Regions from separate parts of the Pseudarthrobacter sp. NS4 genome, predicted to be linked through region 2. Evidence: predicted binding sites of a transcription regulator. Region 2 holds the regulator's gene; the other holds the start of a gene.

Region 1 (7,823 bases), 100 kb from region 2:
AAGCAGGGATCACTTCAATCGACAGCACGATCTGGTGCCCGAGATGGCAGACAAAGAACTGTTCTCAATGAGATGACCCGGCCTCACCGCGTTCACGTTGATCTGTGGCGGAACGTTGATCGTGGCGCTGCTGATGTTTCTCGGGCAGCCGGCCGCGGCCGGCATCCTCCTGGTTTGTGCCGGAATTATCTGGCTGACGATATACCCCGTTCAGGCCTTAGCACGGTCGATCAACAGACCAGACGACCCATGAGTTTGGCCAAGGCCTGGCCTATCACGGAGTCACAGTAAGGGGTTAGGTAGTCCCTCCCGATGACAGCGGAAACGAGGTCCGCTTTAATTTCGTTTAGCAGGAAGCTAGTAATTCCATCCAGAACAGGAGCGGTAGTAGCCGGGCCGGCGACGAAAATGGAGCCCTCCGCGAACAGGGTTCGTCCCCTTTCGCCGTCGGCCCTTACGTGGCCCCGCCCGACTGGAGCGCGGCGAGGATACGCCGTCGTGTTCATTGATTCGTTTGGGAGGGCCCTTGTGTCTATCGATGGATTGATTTACGAGACGCCGAGGAAGGGCCCTGCCTAACATGGAATAACAGCATTCAGTTCGGCTTCCATCGCCGGGTTCAGCCTGCCCGTGCGGTAGCTGATGTGCTGGATCTGGAGCCAACCGAGTGCAGGCATGCAGAGGCTGGCTGCTCTTTACTGCTAAGTATGCTTATTGTTACGCTTACATGACCTGCAACACACAGTTCTAAACTAGGGAGCAGAGCCATGAATGGTATTAAGAAGTCCGCGGCTGGAGCCGTTCTCGCAGGGGCATTGATGTTCGCAGGCGGAGTCGCCCCGGCCAGCGCCGTGACGCAGGACGGTTTGGTGAACATCAACATTGGGGACGTGACGGTCCTGGAAAACGTTCGCGTCGCTGTCGCTGCTAACATCCTCGCCAATGTCTGCGTCAACGATGTGAATGTTCTTGCGATTGACGCCGGAGCAAGTGCCCAGGAATGCGTTAACAGGGGCGGTAGGACGATTGCCACCGTCACCAATAACTAGGGGTACGTAACCGTATCCATCTGCTGAACCGAAGTCCTGGCTTGTCACTACGACCGGCCAGGACTTTCTTTTGTTTTCAGGACTAACCTGTGAGGTATCGGAGGACTCGGCTTGGCGCGCTGAACCTCCTTGGATTACCGATCGGAAGGGTCGTCGAAAGACAGGAGCTAAGGGAGTGGAGACATCGCGGGCAGTACGGCGTTCCGGTCAAACTTTTTCGGAGCTTCCTCGGCGTGATTGGGACGAGCAGCTGCAAGACTATGTTCGCTTTATCGAGAAGCACAACAGGGTTCCTTCCCAGTATCCCGAAGACTCGGAGGAGCGAATGCTCACTTTCTGGCTACGGCATCAGAAGGCCAGCCTCCGGAACGGGCTGCTCCTGCCGGAGAGGGTTGAAAAGTTGGAAAAGCTGATGCCCGGCTGGAGTTCCCCCCACCGGGTACGTCCCAGCTGGGATCAAATGCTGGCCCGCGCAGTTCAATTCAAAAGCGACCGCGGCAGATGGCCATCAGCCGTGTCGCCCGACGATGACGAGCGGAGTCTCGCCAACTAGTTATACCGCCAAGCTGCAACCCGCACGGCGCACCGAGACCGCAAACATGCAGAACGAATAGTGAAGCTGAAAGAGGCTTTGCCCGGCTGGCCCAGCCATCGTTCCCCTGGCGATGATGAATGTTGGACCAGCCGCCTTGATCAACTCTTGGAGCATGTGCGGGCGCACGACCGGATATCTACTATGGGGCCACCCAGCTCCCCGGAAGAGTACTCGCTGGGCAAATGGATCTCAGTTCAACGGCTCGCCCATAAGAAAGGCCAGTTGTATCCAGAACGCTTGGCGAAACTTGGCGAACTCCTTCCTGACTGGGGGGTGGTTAAGAAACCAGCTATGAAGAGTGGTTCCGCCTCGGGCCCGAACGGAAACCAACACCCCAGAGGAGTGGACGGCCCAACCAGAGGTATCCTTCCTCCACCTGACAGATCACTGAGGGTCTTACGAATTTGTAGGTGCGAAGAAACATCGGCCTAGCGAACGTCCGAGCCCCCGGGTCATTCCGAGGACCGGCTTACAGGTGCAAAGGCTCAGGGCGTGAGGGGGATGTGGCGCTCAACGCGGGCGACTTGAAATTTGTTGGGTTCCACATCGATGTAAGGGTTCCCTCCCGAGTGTGCGTCCTCTGAAGGATCGTCTGCCGGGCATCGGGCGCCATCTACCGCTCCAGAAGACCTCCAAAGAGCGATCAAATCCTCGTACTAATTGCTGAACCTCTCTGACGTTTCATCGCAGGGGCACCGCAGAAAGCCCGTTGCCTGCGCCGGAGTTCCGGTACAGACGACGGGCTTAGTAACTGAAGTAGGTCCCTTGATTTGCCGATCCGGGTACCAAAAAAGAAGCGCTGCACAATTAGCTGGAGCCGCAGAATTCACCTGCTGCATCCGTTCGTGCTGCGGCGTCACAGGGCTGCCTTATTGAGACTTTGGCAGCTTGCGACAACTAGCCGATCCGACGGGTGTCTACCTCGTCGTCGTCTTCTTCCAAATCATCCGCGTACTTATCCACATAAGCCGAATAGTCAGGTTCGACTGGCTCATTCGCATAATGGCTCGTGGCACGACTGCCTGGACCCGTCAGCTCACGCTGAAGTGCCGAGTAGTCAGTGTTCGGGGAGTAGTACTTGATATCCCGAGCCTGCTTGGTAGCTTTTGCCTTTTGACGGCCGCGCCCCATGGCGTGACCCCCTTTTGTACTTGGACCGGAGGTGGTCACCTTGGCGTAGGTGAGGCCCCGGAATGTTTGGTCAATTTGTCGTACACCTAGATTACATGCTTTCGGCGCCCCCTGCTTGCCAGACGCGGCGCCGGGGGGTGCTTTGCGCTACCATCCCCGGCGTCACCCGCGAGTTTCCAGCTTTTTTCTTCGGTAGAGTCGCTTAAAACAACTGCCCAAAACTGGACGGCTGAACTGCTGCCCACCGCGGATAGAACGCAGGAGGATGCACCCACGTGAACAACCAGGACGTCCCGCCCAAGCCCGGCTCGCCGCCCCCTGCTCCCGCCCCGGAGTCCGTCAGCTGGTCCCAGCCACAAACGGAAACGGAAGGGGCGCGAAGGAAACCCGTAACGAAAAAGAGGGCGTTCTGGATAGCGTTGTTCGTCGTCGTACTTCTGGCTGTGATCGGGGGCCTGGTGTGGCTTGCCCTGTGGTTGAACTCCGGCCAGGGAGCCCCCGAGGCCGGCGAGGAAACCCCCGGCGTGCTCGAAACAACCATCACGCCGCCGGCATCACCGCTGCCCCTGCCGCGCGAAGGAGTGACGCCTGCCGAGTACGCGCTGGGTGACTGTTTTGCCGACTTCGATCCTGAAGCGCTGGCATCCAAGGTGGTACCCTGCGATGCGCCCCATTCGGCACAGCTCGTAGCCGTGTTCCGTTACCCGGAGGACGGGGCCTACCCCGGGGCCGAGGAGCTCAAGGCCAAAGCGCTTGAGGCCTGCCAGGCTGCCAAGCTGGGCCCGGCAGCCAACGAGTACCAGCTCAATTACCAGCGCAGCTTCCCCAGCGATAGCAGCTGGGACTCAGGGGACCGCAGGGTGGACTGCTACGTGACCGCCCCCGGCGGCAACGTCATCAACGCGAGCGTGCTGCCCTAGCGGCCGGGCCGCCAGGGCAGCACTCCTGCATTTAGTCCTTCCGGCGGACGGAAAGTCCGGAACTGGGTGCACCGGTCAGGGCATCCACGTCGCCACTTGCCAGCTCACCGAGGTCGGCCGCGGTGTCCACCAGGACGGTGTCGCTGTCGCTGATGTCACCGGACAGGATTGCCTTGGCGAGCCGGTCCCCGATCTCCCGCTGCACCAGCCGGCGAAGCGGCCGGGCGCCGTACGCGGGGTCGAAGCCGGAGATGGCGAGCCAGGCCTTTGCGCCGTCTGTGACCTCCAGGCTGAGCCGGCGTTCGTGCAGGCGCCGCCCCAGTTCGCCCACGTGCAGTTCCACGATCCGCGACAGTTCCTCCACGGTCAGCGCGTCGAACAGCACCACTTCGTCCAGCCGGTTCAGGAACTCCGGCTTGAAGGACGCGTTCACGGTGGCCATGACGGCGTTCCGCTTGGCTTCGGCGTCCAGGTTCTGGTCCACCAGGAACTGGCTGCCCAGGTTGGACGTCAGCACCAGGATGACGTTGCGGAAGTCCACGGTGCGGCCCTGGCCGTCGGTGAGCCGGCCGTCGTCGAGTACCTGCAGGAGGATGTCGAAGACCTCGGGGTGGGCCTTCTCCACTTCGTCGAGCAGCACTACGGAGTACGGACGGCGGCGGACGGCTTCAGTCAGCTGGCCGCCCTCCTCGTAACCCACGTAGCCCGGAGGTGCGCCCACCAACCGCGCGACCGAGTGCTTCTCGCCGTACTCGGACATGTCGATCCGCACCATGGCGCGCTCGTCGTCGAACAGGAAGTCCGCCAGCGCCTTGGCCAGCTCGGTCTTACCCACGCCGGTGGGGCCCAGGAAGAGGAATGAACCGGTGGGCCGGTTCGGGTCGCTGATGCCTGCCCGTGCACGGCGGACGGCGTCGGACACTGCCGTGACAGCCTTGCCCTGTCCGATGAGCCGCTTGCCCAGCTCCTCCTCCATGTGCAGCAGCTTCTGGCTTTCGCCCTGCAGCATGCGGCCCGCCGGAATGCCCGTCCAGGCAGAAATGACCTCGGCGATGTCGTCGGCAGTCACCTGCTCCGCCACCATCTGCGCGGACTTGTCCGTGACGGCCGCTTCCGCCTCCGCAGCGGCATTCAGCTCGCGCTCCAGGGCAGGGATTTCGCCGTAGAGAACGCGGGATGCGGTCTCCAGGTCGCCTTCGCGGGCCGCTTTTTCATAGGCGCTGCGCAGCTCGTCCAGCTTTGCCTTGAGGTCGCCCACCCGGTTGAGGCCGGCTTTTTCAGCCTCCCAGCGGGCCTTGAGCGCGCTCAGTTCCTCTTCCTTGTCCGCCTTGTCCGCCCGCAGGGCAGCAAGGCGCTCCACGGAGGCCTCGTCCTTTTCACCCTGCAGGGCCAGCTCTTCCATGGTGAGCCGGTCCACAACGCGCTGCAGCTGGTCAACTTCCTCCGGCGCGGAGTCAATCTCCATGCGAAGCCGGGACGCGGCCTCGTCCACCAGGTCGATGGCCTTGTCCGGGAGCTGGCGGCCGGAGATGTAGCGGTTGGAGAGCGTCGCGGCCGCCACGAGGGCCGAGTCCGCGATGGTGACCTTATGGTGCGCCTCGTAGCGCTCCTTGAGGCCCCGAAGGATACCGATGGTGTCCTCCACGCTGGGCTCGCCCACGTACACCTGCTGGAAACGGCGTTCGAGCGCAGGATCCTTTTCGATGTTTTCACGGTATTCGTCCAGCGTGGTGGCGCCGATCAGCCGCAGCTCGCCGCGGGCCAGCATGGGCTTGAGCATGTTGCCCGCGTCCATGGAGGAGTCGCCGGTTGCACCTGCACCCACCACGGTGTGGATCTCGTCGATGAAGGTGACGATCTGGCCTTCGGAGTTCTTGATCTCCTCCAGCACAGCCTTCAGCCGCTCTTCGAACTCACCGCGGTACTTGGCGCCGGCCACCATGGACGCGAGGTCCAGGGCGATCAGGGTCTTGCCGCGGAGGCTTTCCGGCACGTCCCCGGCCACGATGCGCTGCGCCAGTCCTTCGACGACGGCGGTCTTGCCCACGCCGGGCTCGCCGATGATCACGGGGTTGTTCTTGGTGCGGCGGCTCAGGACCTGCACGATGCGCCGGATTTCAGTGTCGCGGCCAATCACCGGGTCCAGCTTTCCGGACCGCGCCATGGCGGTGAGGTCCGTGCCGAACTTCTCCAGGGACTGGAAGGTGTTCTCCGGGTCCGGACTGGTGACCTTCCGGTCGCCGCGGACACCCGGCAGGGCGGCGAGCAGCGCCTCATGGGAGGCACCGGCGTCGCGCAGTGAACGGCCGGCGGCGTCGCTTCCGGAGGAGAGCCCCAGGAGCAGGACCTCGGTGGAGACGAAGGTGTCACCCAGCCTGTCGGCCTCTTCCTTGGCGTTCTGGATGGCCTGCAGGGCGGGGCGGGAGAGCTGGGCCTGCTGGCTGGACCCGCCGGAGGTGGCGGGAAGTGCCTTGATGGCGCTGCTCGCCTGGACACTGACGGCGTCCGGGTCGGCTCCGGTGGCCCGCAGCAGTGCCACGGCAACGCCTTCTCGCTGGTCCATCAGCGCCTTGAGCAGGTGGGCGGGTTCCACCTGCGGGTTACCGGCCGTGGAGGCGTTCATGGCCGCAGCCGAAAGAGCCTCCTGGCTCTTGGTAGTGAATTTGACGTCCAAAGGGAGCTCCTTTCAGGGGCAGTTTGTCTAAGTTGAGTCTACTACGCTCAACTTTGGATTGGGACGGTTTATTTCCCGATTCGGGCACCTGTTTGCCCACGGCGAACGGTCCCCCACGTCCTGCGATGTTTCCCAGGGGCGGCGCGGGGCTGTTCCCTTGGCTGCACAATGCCTTTAGGATCAGGCGTGTGACCGGGGAGGACGGCTCCTCCTGCAGACTCGAGACAGGACAGGCATGAAAAAGTTTGTTGTTCTCTACATCGCACCGCAGTCCGCCCAGGAACAGATGCAGGAAAGCACGCCCGAAGCTGCCCAGGAGGGCATGAAGGCCTGGATGGAGTGGGCCGGCCGTGCGGGTGACGGGCTTGTGGACATGGGCAAGCCGCTGGGCGCCGGCCGGGAAATCACAGCCACAGGAACCTCGGATGCCACCAACGGAGTTGCCGGCTACGCCCTCGTCCAGGCGGAGGATCTTGAGGCCGCCCAGGCCCTGTTCGACGGCCACCCGCATCTCATGATGCCGGGCGCCACCATCCAGGTGTACGAATCCCTGGATTTGCCGGGGATGTAGCCCAGGACCTCAGCTCCCGTAAACCGACACCGCGGCGGCTTTGACCACAAAGTGCACCGTCATGCCGGGTACCAGGCCCAGGTCCGCCGAGGCTGCGGGCGTGATGTCCGCGGCGAGCCCGTCCGCCCGGACCCGGATCAGGTCACCGTGGGGTTCCAGTTCGGTGATGCACACCGGGAAGGAGTTGCGGGGACTGCCGTGCGCATCGCTGAGAAACACTGAAACGGCCGACGGCGGGAACACCGCCACGCCTGGCAGGCTGTCCCCGCCAGATTCGCCGGGGTCCTCGAAATGGCCCGCAATCTCCCGGCCCCGGCTTGTCAGGATCCCGTTTCCAGTCAACGTTCCCGGGACGAAGTTCAGCCCGGCCAGCCCGGCAGCAAAAGAGCTCCTGGGCCGCTGCAGTACTGCACGGGTGGTGCCTTCCTCCACAATCCGGCCTCCCTCCAGGATGGCCACCCTGTCCGCAAGCATCAGCGCATCGAGCACGTCGTGGGTGATGATGATGGCCTGCCGCCCGGCGAGGACCCGCTTAAGCAGCCGCCGGAGCAGCGGTGCGGAGTGGATGTCCAGTGCGGCCAGGGGTTCATCCAGCAGGAGCAGATCCGGTTCGGCCGCGAGCGCGCGTGCCACCGCAACCCGCTGCGCCTGCCCGCCGGAGAGCTCTGCAGGACGCCGTGCCGCCAGGTCACCGGCTTCCACTTCCGCAAGCCAATGCATGGCCCGGCTGTCCGCAAGGCGCTTGGGGGTCCCTGTGCTGCGCGGCCCAAAGGCCACATTTTCCAAGGCGCTAAGGTGGGGAAACAGCAGGGGTTCCTGGGCGAGCAGGGCCGTGCCCCGGCGGTGCGGGGGTACCCATGTATGCCTGGCTGTGTGCAACTGG
Region 2 (7,823 bases):
GCGCCAAAAGACAAGAGTCCCGGCCCGTCGGTAACCCAGACTGGGAAGCAACCCGCTAAGCCGTCCGGCTGGCGCCCTTGCCTACTCGAAGTGGAGTAACTCTTGGAAACCTATGATGCGCTTCTTGCGTCCATTACCCCGACGGCCGGCCCCACCCGGACCATCCTGAACCCGGCAACGGGCGAAGCGGTTGGTGAGGCCCCGGTCCACGACCTCGAATACCTCGAGCAGTCAGTCGCCGGTGCCGTCAGCGCCCAGCCGGGATGGGCCGCGCTGGGCCACGACGCCCGGTCCGCCGCGCTGCTCAAGGCAGCCGACGCCGTCGAACGCTCCGCAGAGGAACTCGCCCAGCTGCTCTCCCGCGAGCAGGGCAAACCCCTAAACGGCCCCAATGCCCGGTTCGAAGTCGGCGCCTGCGCAGCCTGGCTCCGGGCTGCGGCGACCATCCCGCTGGAGGCGGAAACCATCGTCGATGACGGCCAGACCCGGGCCGAGCTCCACTACAAGCCCATCGGCGTCGTCGGCGCGATCGGCCCGTGGAACTGGCCGATGATGATCACCGTCTGGCAGATCGCCCCCGCCCTCCGCATGGGCAACGCCGCCGTCGTCAAACCCTCCGAATACACCCCGCTGTCCGTCCTGGCGCTGGTCAACGTCCTGAATGAAGAACTCCCGGACGGCATCCTCTCCGTCGTCGCCGGCGGCCGCGAAGTCGGCGCCCGCCTAACGAACCACCCCGCCATCGGCAAGATCATGTTCACCGGCTCCACCGCCACAGGCAAAGCCATCATCAAATCCTCAGCGGACACCGTCAAGCGGCTCACCCTGGAACTGGGCGGGAACGACGCCGGCATCGTCCTGCCCGACGCCGACCCCAAAGCCATCGCCGCTGACCTGTTCTGGGGCGCCTTCATCAACACCGGCCAAACCTGCGCCGCCCTCAAACGCCTCTACGTCCACGAAGACATCTACGACGCCGTCTGCGACGAGCTCACGGCCGTCGCCGCCGCCATGCCGATGGGCAACGGCCTCGACGAGGACAACGTCCTGGGCCCCCTGCAAAACAAGGCACAGTACGACGTCGTCGCGAACCTCGTGAACGCAGCCCGCGAGGCCGGCGCCCGGATCCTGCTCGGCGGAAACCCGGACACCAGCCAGCCCGGCTACTTCTACCCCACCACCCTCGTAGCCGACATCGACAACGACAACCCCCTCGTCGCCGAAGAACAGTTCGGCCCGGCCCTGCCCATCATCCGCTACAGCACAGTGGATGAAGCAGTGGAAAAGGCCAACGCCCTGGACGTCGGACTCGGCGCCTCCGTCTGGTCCTCCAACCTCCCAGCCGCCCGCGAAGTCGCAGCCCGCATCCAGGCCGGCACCGTCTGGATCAACAAACACGGCGCCGTGGACCCCCGCATCCCCTTCGGCGGCGCGAAACAATCCGGCTACGGCCTCGAATTCGGCGTCGAAGGCCTCAAAGCCCTCGGCGTACCGCAGGTCATCAACGGTTAGGATATTTGGTGATCAGGCGGCCGGGTCAGCGCCCGATAAGGCATCCGCAACCCGCAGCGCGAGTGGTGGAATGCCTTGCCGCTGGCGCCCTTGTGCCCACCGCGGGCCACTTCCCGGAACCGAAAGAGGCTTATCCGTTGACCTTTCGACTGACGTAGGCCTGTGCCTCGGCGCGGCTTTGAAGGCCCAGCTTGGCCAGGATGCAACTGACATGATGCTCCACTGTCCGCTTGCTGATAAAGAGACGCCCTGCAATCCGCCCGTTGGAGTACCCCTCTCCGATGAGCTGCAATACCTCCGATTCGCGCGCCGTCAGAGGTCCTCCAAGCCGAACTGCGTTGCGGGAGGGATGTCCGAGCCGCCGAAGCTGCTGCACGGCCGCGTCGACGTCATATTTGGCACCGAGCCGCTGGAATTCTTTCATCGCGGTCCGTGCTTCCAACACCGCGAGCTCAGGTTCTGCTGGACTCAATGCCTTCGCCAGTGCAAGGCGGGCGCGGGCCTCTTCGAGCGGGAGGCCGGCCTCACCGTACAATTCCACTGCGGCATCCAAATGCGGGCGGGCGGCAGCGTCCCCCGCGGTCCACGTCACTATCCCGGCTGTGTACTCGCCCATAGCTGCGTATTGGGCCGATGCCACGGCAGGGACGATTGCCCGGAGCCTGACACCCAAAGCGGCTGCATTGTTGACGCGCCCCGCGGCCAGTTCGACCTCGGCCAACAATGCAATTTCGGGAGCAAGGAGCAGTGATGCAGTTGAAACTGCCAAATAACGGCGGAGGATCCCGGCGGCGATATCGGGTTCGTTGTTGACCAGGGAGAGCCGGGCCAGAGGACGGACTGCAGCGGAATCGCCTTGGCAGTCCTTCAGCAGGTCCGCAGCTTCATCGAGCCGGCCCTGCCTCAACCGAAGATCAGCGAGCCGGGCCACTGCCGCCGAGCGCAGGGCGCGAAAGCTGCTGTCGTATCCTTTGATCGCCGATGTCAAGCGATCCCCAGCCTCAGACCAGCGGCCGGCAGCCGTGAGGATCCCCCCGTAATGCATGCTGCAGATGGCGGGTACCCATGCTGCATGGACGCGATGGTGAAATCCCTCAGCGACTTCCATCCACTGCTCTGCGCGCTGCACATCGAGGGTTAGCTCGGAGCACAGGAGCATCTTGCAATAGATTTCGCCGGCGGCCTGGTAATCCCTGACCTCACCGCTCATCGCCCCGGCTGCCGCTTCATCGACCAGCCGCATTCCCTCGGCAACGCGGCCATCAAGCACCAACGACAACCCCTCATAGCTGCAGGCACACAGTTCGAGGTCAGGGTCAGCCAAACGACGGCCCAGTCCCCGGGCTGCGGCTGCATTTTCCCGCATCCGGGCAGGATCGTGCGTGACGAGGCATTCGGCCAGCTGCACCCAGCCTGTCTCCACACACGGGCCGGCTTCAACGAGCAGGCTGACTGCCCTTGTCAGCCACCCGTCCGCGACTGCACTGTTCCCATAGACAGCGCCGTAGAGAAAGCTCAATTCACGGGCCGCAATGAGAGCAGGCAGCCTTACCTGGCCCTGCCGGCGGTACATCACGAACGCCTTCTCATAGAGGCGGACAGCAGCGTCGAAGTCCCCATCCCATTCGACCGACCTGGCCAACCCGTGCACCGCTTCGGGCCCTGCCTGGGTCTGGAGGGCGAGAGTGAACAGTGAACGGGCACGAAGCCAATCCCCGGCGTCGAGAGCCAAGCGGCCCTCATGGAGCAGGTGCTCGTCAGCGGAGGCCATTCCTGATTTTACTGCTCACCTGCCGCCAAAGGGCTGGAAATAGGTGCATGCACGGATGACGGTTCAACCGCGGCGCGGGATTCTGGACTGAAGTAGCCACCTTAAAGGACTATTCAGAAAGGTGATAAGGGTGACAACATCTGAGGCATTCCATCTCGATCTCGCTGCAGCGGAGGTCTATGAAAAGCGTTTTGTGCCCGCCGTGTTTGCTGAGTGGGCAGATGTGTTGGTGGATGAAGCACCCGTCGCTTCGGGGCAGCGGGTTCTTGATGTGGGCTGCGGGACCGGTATTGCGGCCCGGCGTGCCGCCGATATTGCCGGCCCATCTTATGTGACCGGACTGGACATCAATGAGGCCATGCTCACGGTAGCGGCCCGCACGGCTCCCGGCATCACTTGGGTGCAGGGAGATGCCGGGACTTTGCCGTTTGCCGATGGGGAGTTCGACGTCGTGCTGTGCCAAATGGCGCTGATGTTCTTCCCGGACCCGTTGGCTGCTGTGAGGGAAATGCGCAGGGTCACCTCTGCCGGCGGTACGATCGCCTCCGTGGTCCCGGCGCGGCTTGAGGACCAGCCCGCCTACGGGGCGTTCGTGAAGCTGGTAGGGAGACATGCCGGGACTCAGGCCATGTCCCTGCTTGATGCGTATTGGGCTTGGGGCGATACCGGACGAATGCGCAGACTCTTTAGTGAAGCAGGACTGACAATCAAGAACCTGCATCCCCGCACCGGGACAGCCCGATACACGTCAGCGGCTGATTTTGTCTCGGCCGAAGTGGAAAGCACCCCTTTAATGAACAGGGTCTCCCTCGAGCAATATGCCCAAATCCGGGAAGGAGCCGAGGAAGTCCTCCGTCCCTTCACGGACCGGCACGGAGCAGTTGCAGTGCCCCTCCAGGCTCTCCTTGTTGTGGCGTTGAAGTGACCAGGGCCTGGTTCCGGGCTGGCTCACCGGCCAGATGCCGGTCCGGCCGCCGCTACCCCATCGCCGGCGCGGCGGCGGTCCGGCCGGCGAACTGCCGGCGCGCCCAGCGGGCGAGCTTCTTGCCCTTGCCCTTCCACCAGTTGTCCTCGTCCTTGTCATGATGCAGCCGGAAGATGATGACCACCAGAACGAACATGCCCATGACCACGTCAATCCAGGACGCCACCACCAGGGCGATGAGGACCGTCACGCCGTTGGCGACGACCGATGGGATGGCAAGGGTCCGGAAGACGGTGCTGGCCACGTAGCGCCGGTGCGACCGCGGGACCGACAGTGCACGCACCATGTCGAAACAGACGCACACCACCACGATCGTTTGCCCGATGGCGAGCAGGAGCTGGCCGGGGAGGGAGCCGCTGAACGCGGACACCGCAGCCATCCCCGGGCTCACGGCCTGGCCTTGCTTTGAGAAGCACACATGGAAAAACCCCCAGAAACTTGGAACCACTGCTGATCCAGCGGTGGTTCCATTCAAGTTTCAGGGGGCTGAACCGTCACGAGTAGTCGGTACTCTATTTTCGTTCGACACCAAACGGCAGGTACTCACGGCACCTACTGTCCGATAGCCCGGGGCCGCCACAGCACCACAGCCTGCGACCTCGGCCGCGGCCGCTGGCCGCGCGCCAGGCTCACCACATCGCCGGCCGCGCCTGCGGCGAAAATGCGTGAATCGAAGGACTGCGGGCGTCGCATAAGTTCCTCAGTCAGTTCGGAGACGCGGCGTTGCAGGGCAGCCACCTGGTTCTCGAGCTCCAGGATGCGCTTGATCCCTTCCAGCGAGACGCCCTCCTGCGAGAGCCGCTGCACCTCGCGGAGCATGTTGACGTCCCGCTGGGAGTAGCGGCGGGACTTCCCCGGGGCGCGGCTGGGTGAGACGATGCCCAGCCGGTCATACTGTCGGAGCGTCTGGGGGTGCATGTCCGCCAGCTCAGCCGCCACCGAAATCACGAAGATGGGCTGGTCAGCGCTGATGTCCACAGAACACCTCCGCTCCTACAACCGGGCCTTGGCGGCCAGGCCCTCTCGGACATCGGCACCGGCCGTGGCCTCGGCAAACGCCTTGACTGCGGCTTCGGCATCCTTGTTCAGGTTCTTGGGAACGGCGACGTCGATGGTCACCAGCAGGTCACCGGTCGCCTTCGACGTTTTCACGCCTTTGCCCTTGACCCGTAGAGTACGGCCCGACGGCGTCCCGGCCGGAACGCGGACCCGCACCTTGTCGCCGTCGATAGTAGGCACCTCAATGTCGGCGCCCAGGGCAGCCTCCGGGAAAGTGACGGGGACGTGGATACGGAGGTTGTCGCCGTCGCGCGTGTAAAACTCGTGGGGCTTGACCGAAACGGTGACCACGAGGTCGCCGTTGCCCGCCTGGCCGGGCTGGCCCTTGCCGCGGACGCGGATCTTCTGGCCGTCCTTGATGCCGGCGGGCACGCGGACGTCGATGACTTCGCCGCTGGGCTCCCGCAAACCGATGGTGGTGCCGCGGATGGCCCCTGAAAACGAGATGCTGGTGGAGGCAGTACGGTCCGCCCCCTTCTGCGGTCCCCGCTGGAAGCCGGTCTGGCCGAAGCCTCCGCCGAACAGGTCCGCGAATTCAGGCGGAATGCCGCCGGAAGCGGGGTTGAACCCGCCCGCGTGCCGGCCGGTGTTACCGGTGAACAAGCCACCGAACATGTCCTCGAACCCGGCACTGCCGCCGGCGGCACCGCCGGGAGCGAAGCGGGCACCGCCACCCATGGCACGGATGGCGTCATACTGCTGGCGCTCATCGGGATCCGAGAGCACGGAGTAAGCCTCGGAGATGTCCTTGAACTTCTTTTCGGAAGCAGTATTCCCCGAGTTGGTATCAGGGTGGTGCTCGCGGGCCAGCTTCCGGTAAGCCTTCTTGATATCGGCGTCGGAAGCGTCCTTGGCAACACCAAGGATCTTGTAAAAGTCCTTGTCCACCCAATCCTGGCTAGCCAATGGCGTTTCCTTTCAAAAGTTACGGGTCGGTGGTTGAGCTTGTCGAAACCGGGTTTCGACAAGCTCAACCACCGGGTAATGCTAAGCAGGTACAGCGACGATAACCTGTGCTGCGCGCAGGACGCGTTCGCCTGATTTGTAGCCTGAGCGGAGCACCTGGCTGACGGTGTCAACCTCGATGTCATCGCCGGGCTGCTGGATCAGGGCTTCGTGGATCGTGGGATCGAACTCCACGCCGGTTTCGTCGATGCGGACCAGGCCGTAGGTCTTCAGCGCGTTCTCCAGCTTGGTGGCGATCGCGGCGAAGGGGCCGTCGGTCAGGTCTCCGTGCTGCCGGGCGGCGTCGACGTCGTCCAGGACCGGAAGCAGGGAGTTCAGGACGCCGATGACGGCCATTTCCCCTGCCACGGCCCGGTCGCGTTCAACGCGCTTGCGGTAGTTGACGTACTCGGCCTGCAGCCGGAGCAGGTCGTTCTTCAGCTCGGCTGCCTCGGCAGCGGTTGATCCCGCCGAAACTCCCTGGGCCACGGATTCCTCGGCTGGCACCTCGATGCCGTTGAGGATCTCCTCGGCCTGCGCGAGCGCGTCACCATCGGAATCCTGGGCTGCAGCACCGGCCTCGGGGGCGGACTGGCCGCCCTCCGGGTGCCGGGCCTCGCCGGTCACCGGGTCAACCTTGCGGTTGTCCCGGATGACCGGTTCCTGGCTGTTGCCCTTGCCCTCCTGGCCCGGGGATGAGATGTGCTCTTCCTCGTTACCGTGGTGTGGCATGGCTACTTCTTCGCTTCGTCTTCGTCGATGATCTCGGCGTCCACGATGTCCTCGTCAGCCTTGGAACCGTCAGAACCAGCGGAGCCCGGGGCACCCTCGGCACCGGCAGCACCGGCACCGTCAGGAGAACCGGCCTGGGCGTAGATGGCCTCGCCCAGCTTCGTCTGGGATGCCTGCAGCTTCTCGAAAGCGGACTTCACTGCGGCGTCGTCGGTGCCTTCGAGCGCCTTCTTGAGGTCGTCGACGTCGCCCTGGACCTCGGTCTTGACCTCTTCCGGCAGCTTGTCGGCATTGTCGGCGATCAGCTTGTCCACGGAGTAGGCGAGCTGCTCGGCGCTGTTTCGGGTGTCGGTTGCCTCGCGGCGGGCCTTGTCCTCTGCTGCGTGCTCCTCGGCGTCACGGACCATGCGGTCGATGTCTTCCTTGGAGAGGGCGGTTCCACCGGTGATGGTCATGGACTGTTCCTTGCCGGTGCCCTTGTCCTTCGCGGAGACGTGCACGATGCCGTTGGCGTCGATGTCGAAGGTGACCTCAACCTGCGGGACGCCGCGCGGGGCCGGCGCGATGCCGGTCAGCTCGAACGTGCCCAGCGGCTTGTTGTCGCGGGTGAACTCACGCTCACCCTGGAAGACCTGGATGGCCACGGACGGCTGGTTGTCGTCTGCGGTGGTGAAGGTCTCGGACCGCTTGGTGGGGATGGCAGTGTTCCGCTCGATCAGGTGCGTCATCACGCCACCCTTGGTTTCGATGCCAAGGGACAGCGGGGTGACATCGATGAGCAGGACGTCCTTGCGCTCACCCTTCAGGACACCGGCCTGC

The links. Region 2 encodes HspR, which represses chaperone genes until heat shock. Its sites were predicted from a motif close to AAGTTGAGTCNNNNNGACTCAACTT; they were not measured.
Region 1: clpB (ATP-dependent chaperone ClpB) is a predicted target of HspR. The motif match lies at 6,399-6,423, and genes of this name have one in related genera.

The regions. Positions count from the first base shown of each region.
Region 1 covers NZ_CP103288.1:4,002,158-4,009,980, forward strand. The annotation lists gene NXY83_RS21135 (YsnF/AvaK domain-containing protein) at 1-76, shown strand, start outside; gene NXY83_RS18825 (hypothetical protein) at 768-1,049, shown strand; gene NXY83_RS21140 (helicase associated domain-containing protein) at 1,225-1,602, shown strand; gene NXY83_RS21145 (helicase associated domain-containing protein) at 1,759-2,076, shown strand; gene NXY83_RS18830 (DUF3073 domain-containing protein) at 2,542-2,775, opposite strand; gene NXY83_RS18835 (septum formation family protein) at 3,051-3,695, shown strand; gene clpB (ATP-dependent chaperone ClpB) at 3,727-6,369, opposite strand; gene NXY83_RS18845 (YciI family protein) at 6,605-6,940, shown strand; gene NXY83_RS18850 (sulfate/molybdate ABC transporter ATP-binding protein) at 6,950-7,823, opposite strand, start outside.
Region 2 covers NZ_CP103288.1:4,105,935-4,113,757, forward strand. The annotation lists gene NXY83_RS19290 (aldehyde dehydrogenase family protein) at 103-1,512, shown strand; gene NXY83_RS19295 (LuxR C-terminal-related transcriptional regulator) at 1,643-3,283, opposite strand; gene NXY83_RS19300 (class I SAM-dependent methyltransferase) at 3,414-4,208, shown strand; gene NXY83_RS19305 (hypothetical protein) at 4,261-4,647, opposite strand; gene NXY83_RS19310 (heat shock protein transcriptional repressor HspR) at 4,821-5,246, opposite strand; gene NXY83_RS19315 (DnaJ C-terminal domain-containing protein) at 5,262-6,233, opposite strand; gene NXY83_RS19320 (nucleotide exchange factor GrpE) at 6,315-7,004, opposite strand; gene dnaK (molecular chaperone DnaK) at 7,007-7,823, opposite strand, start outside.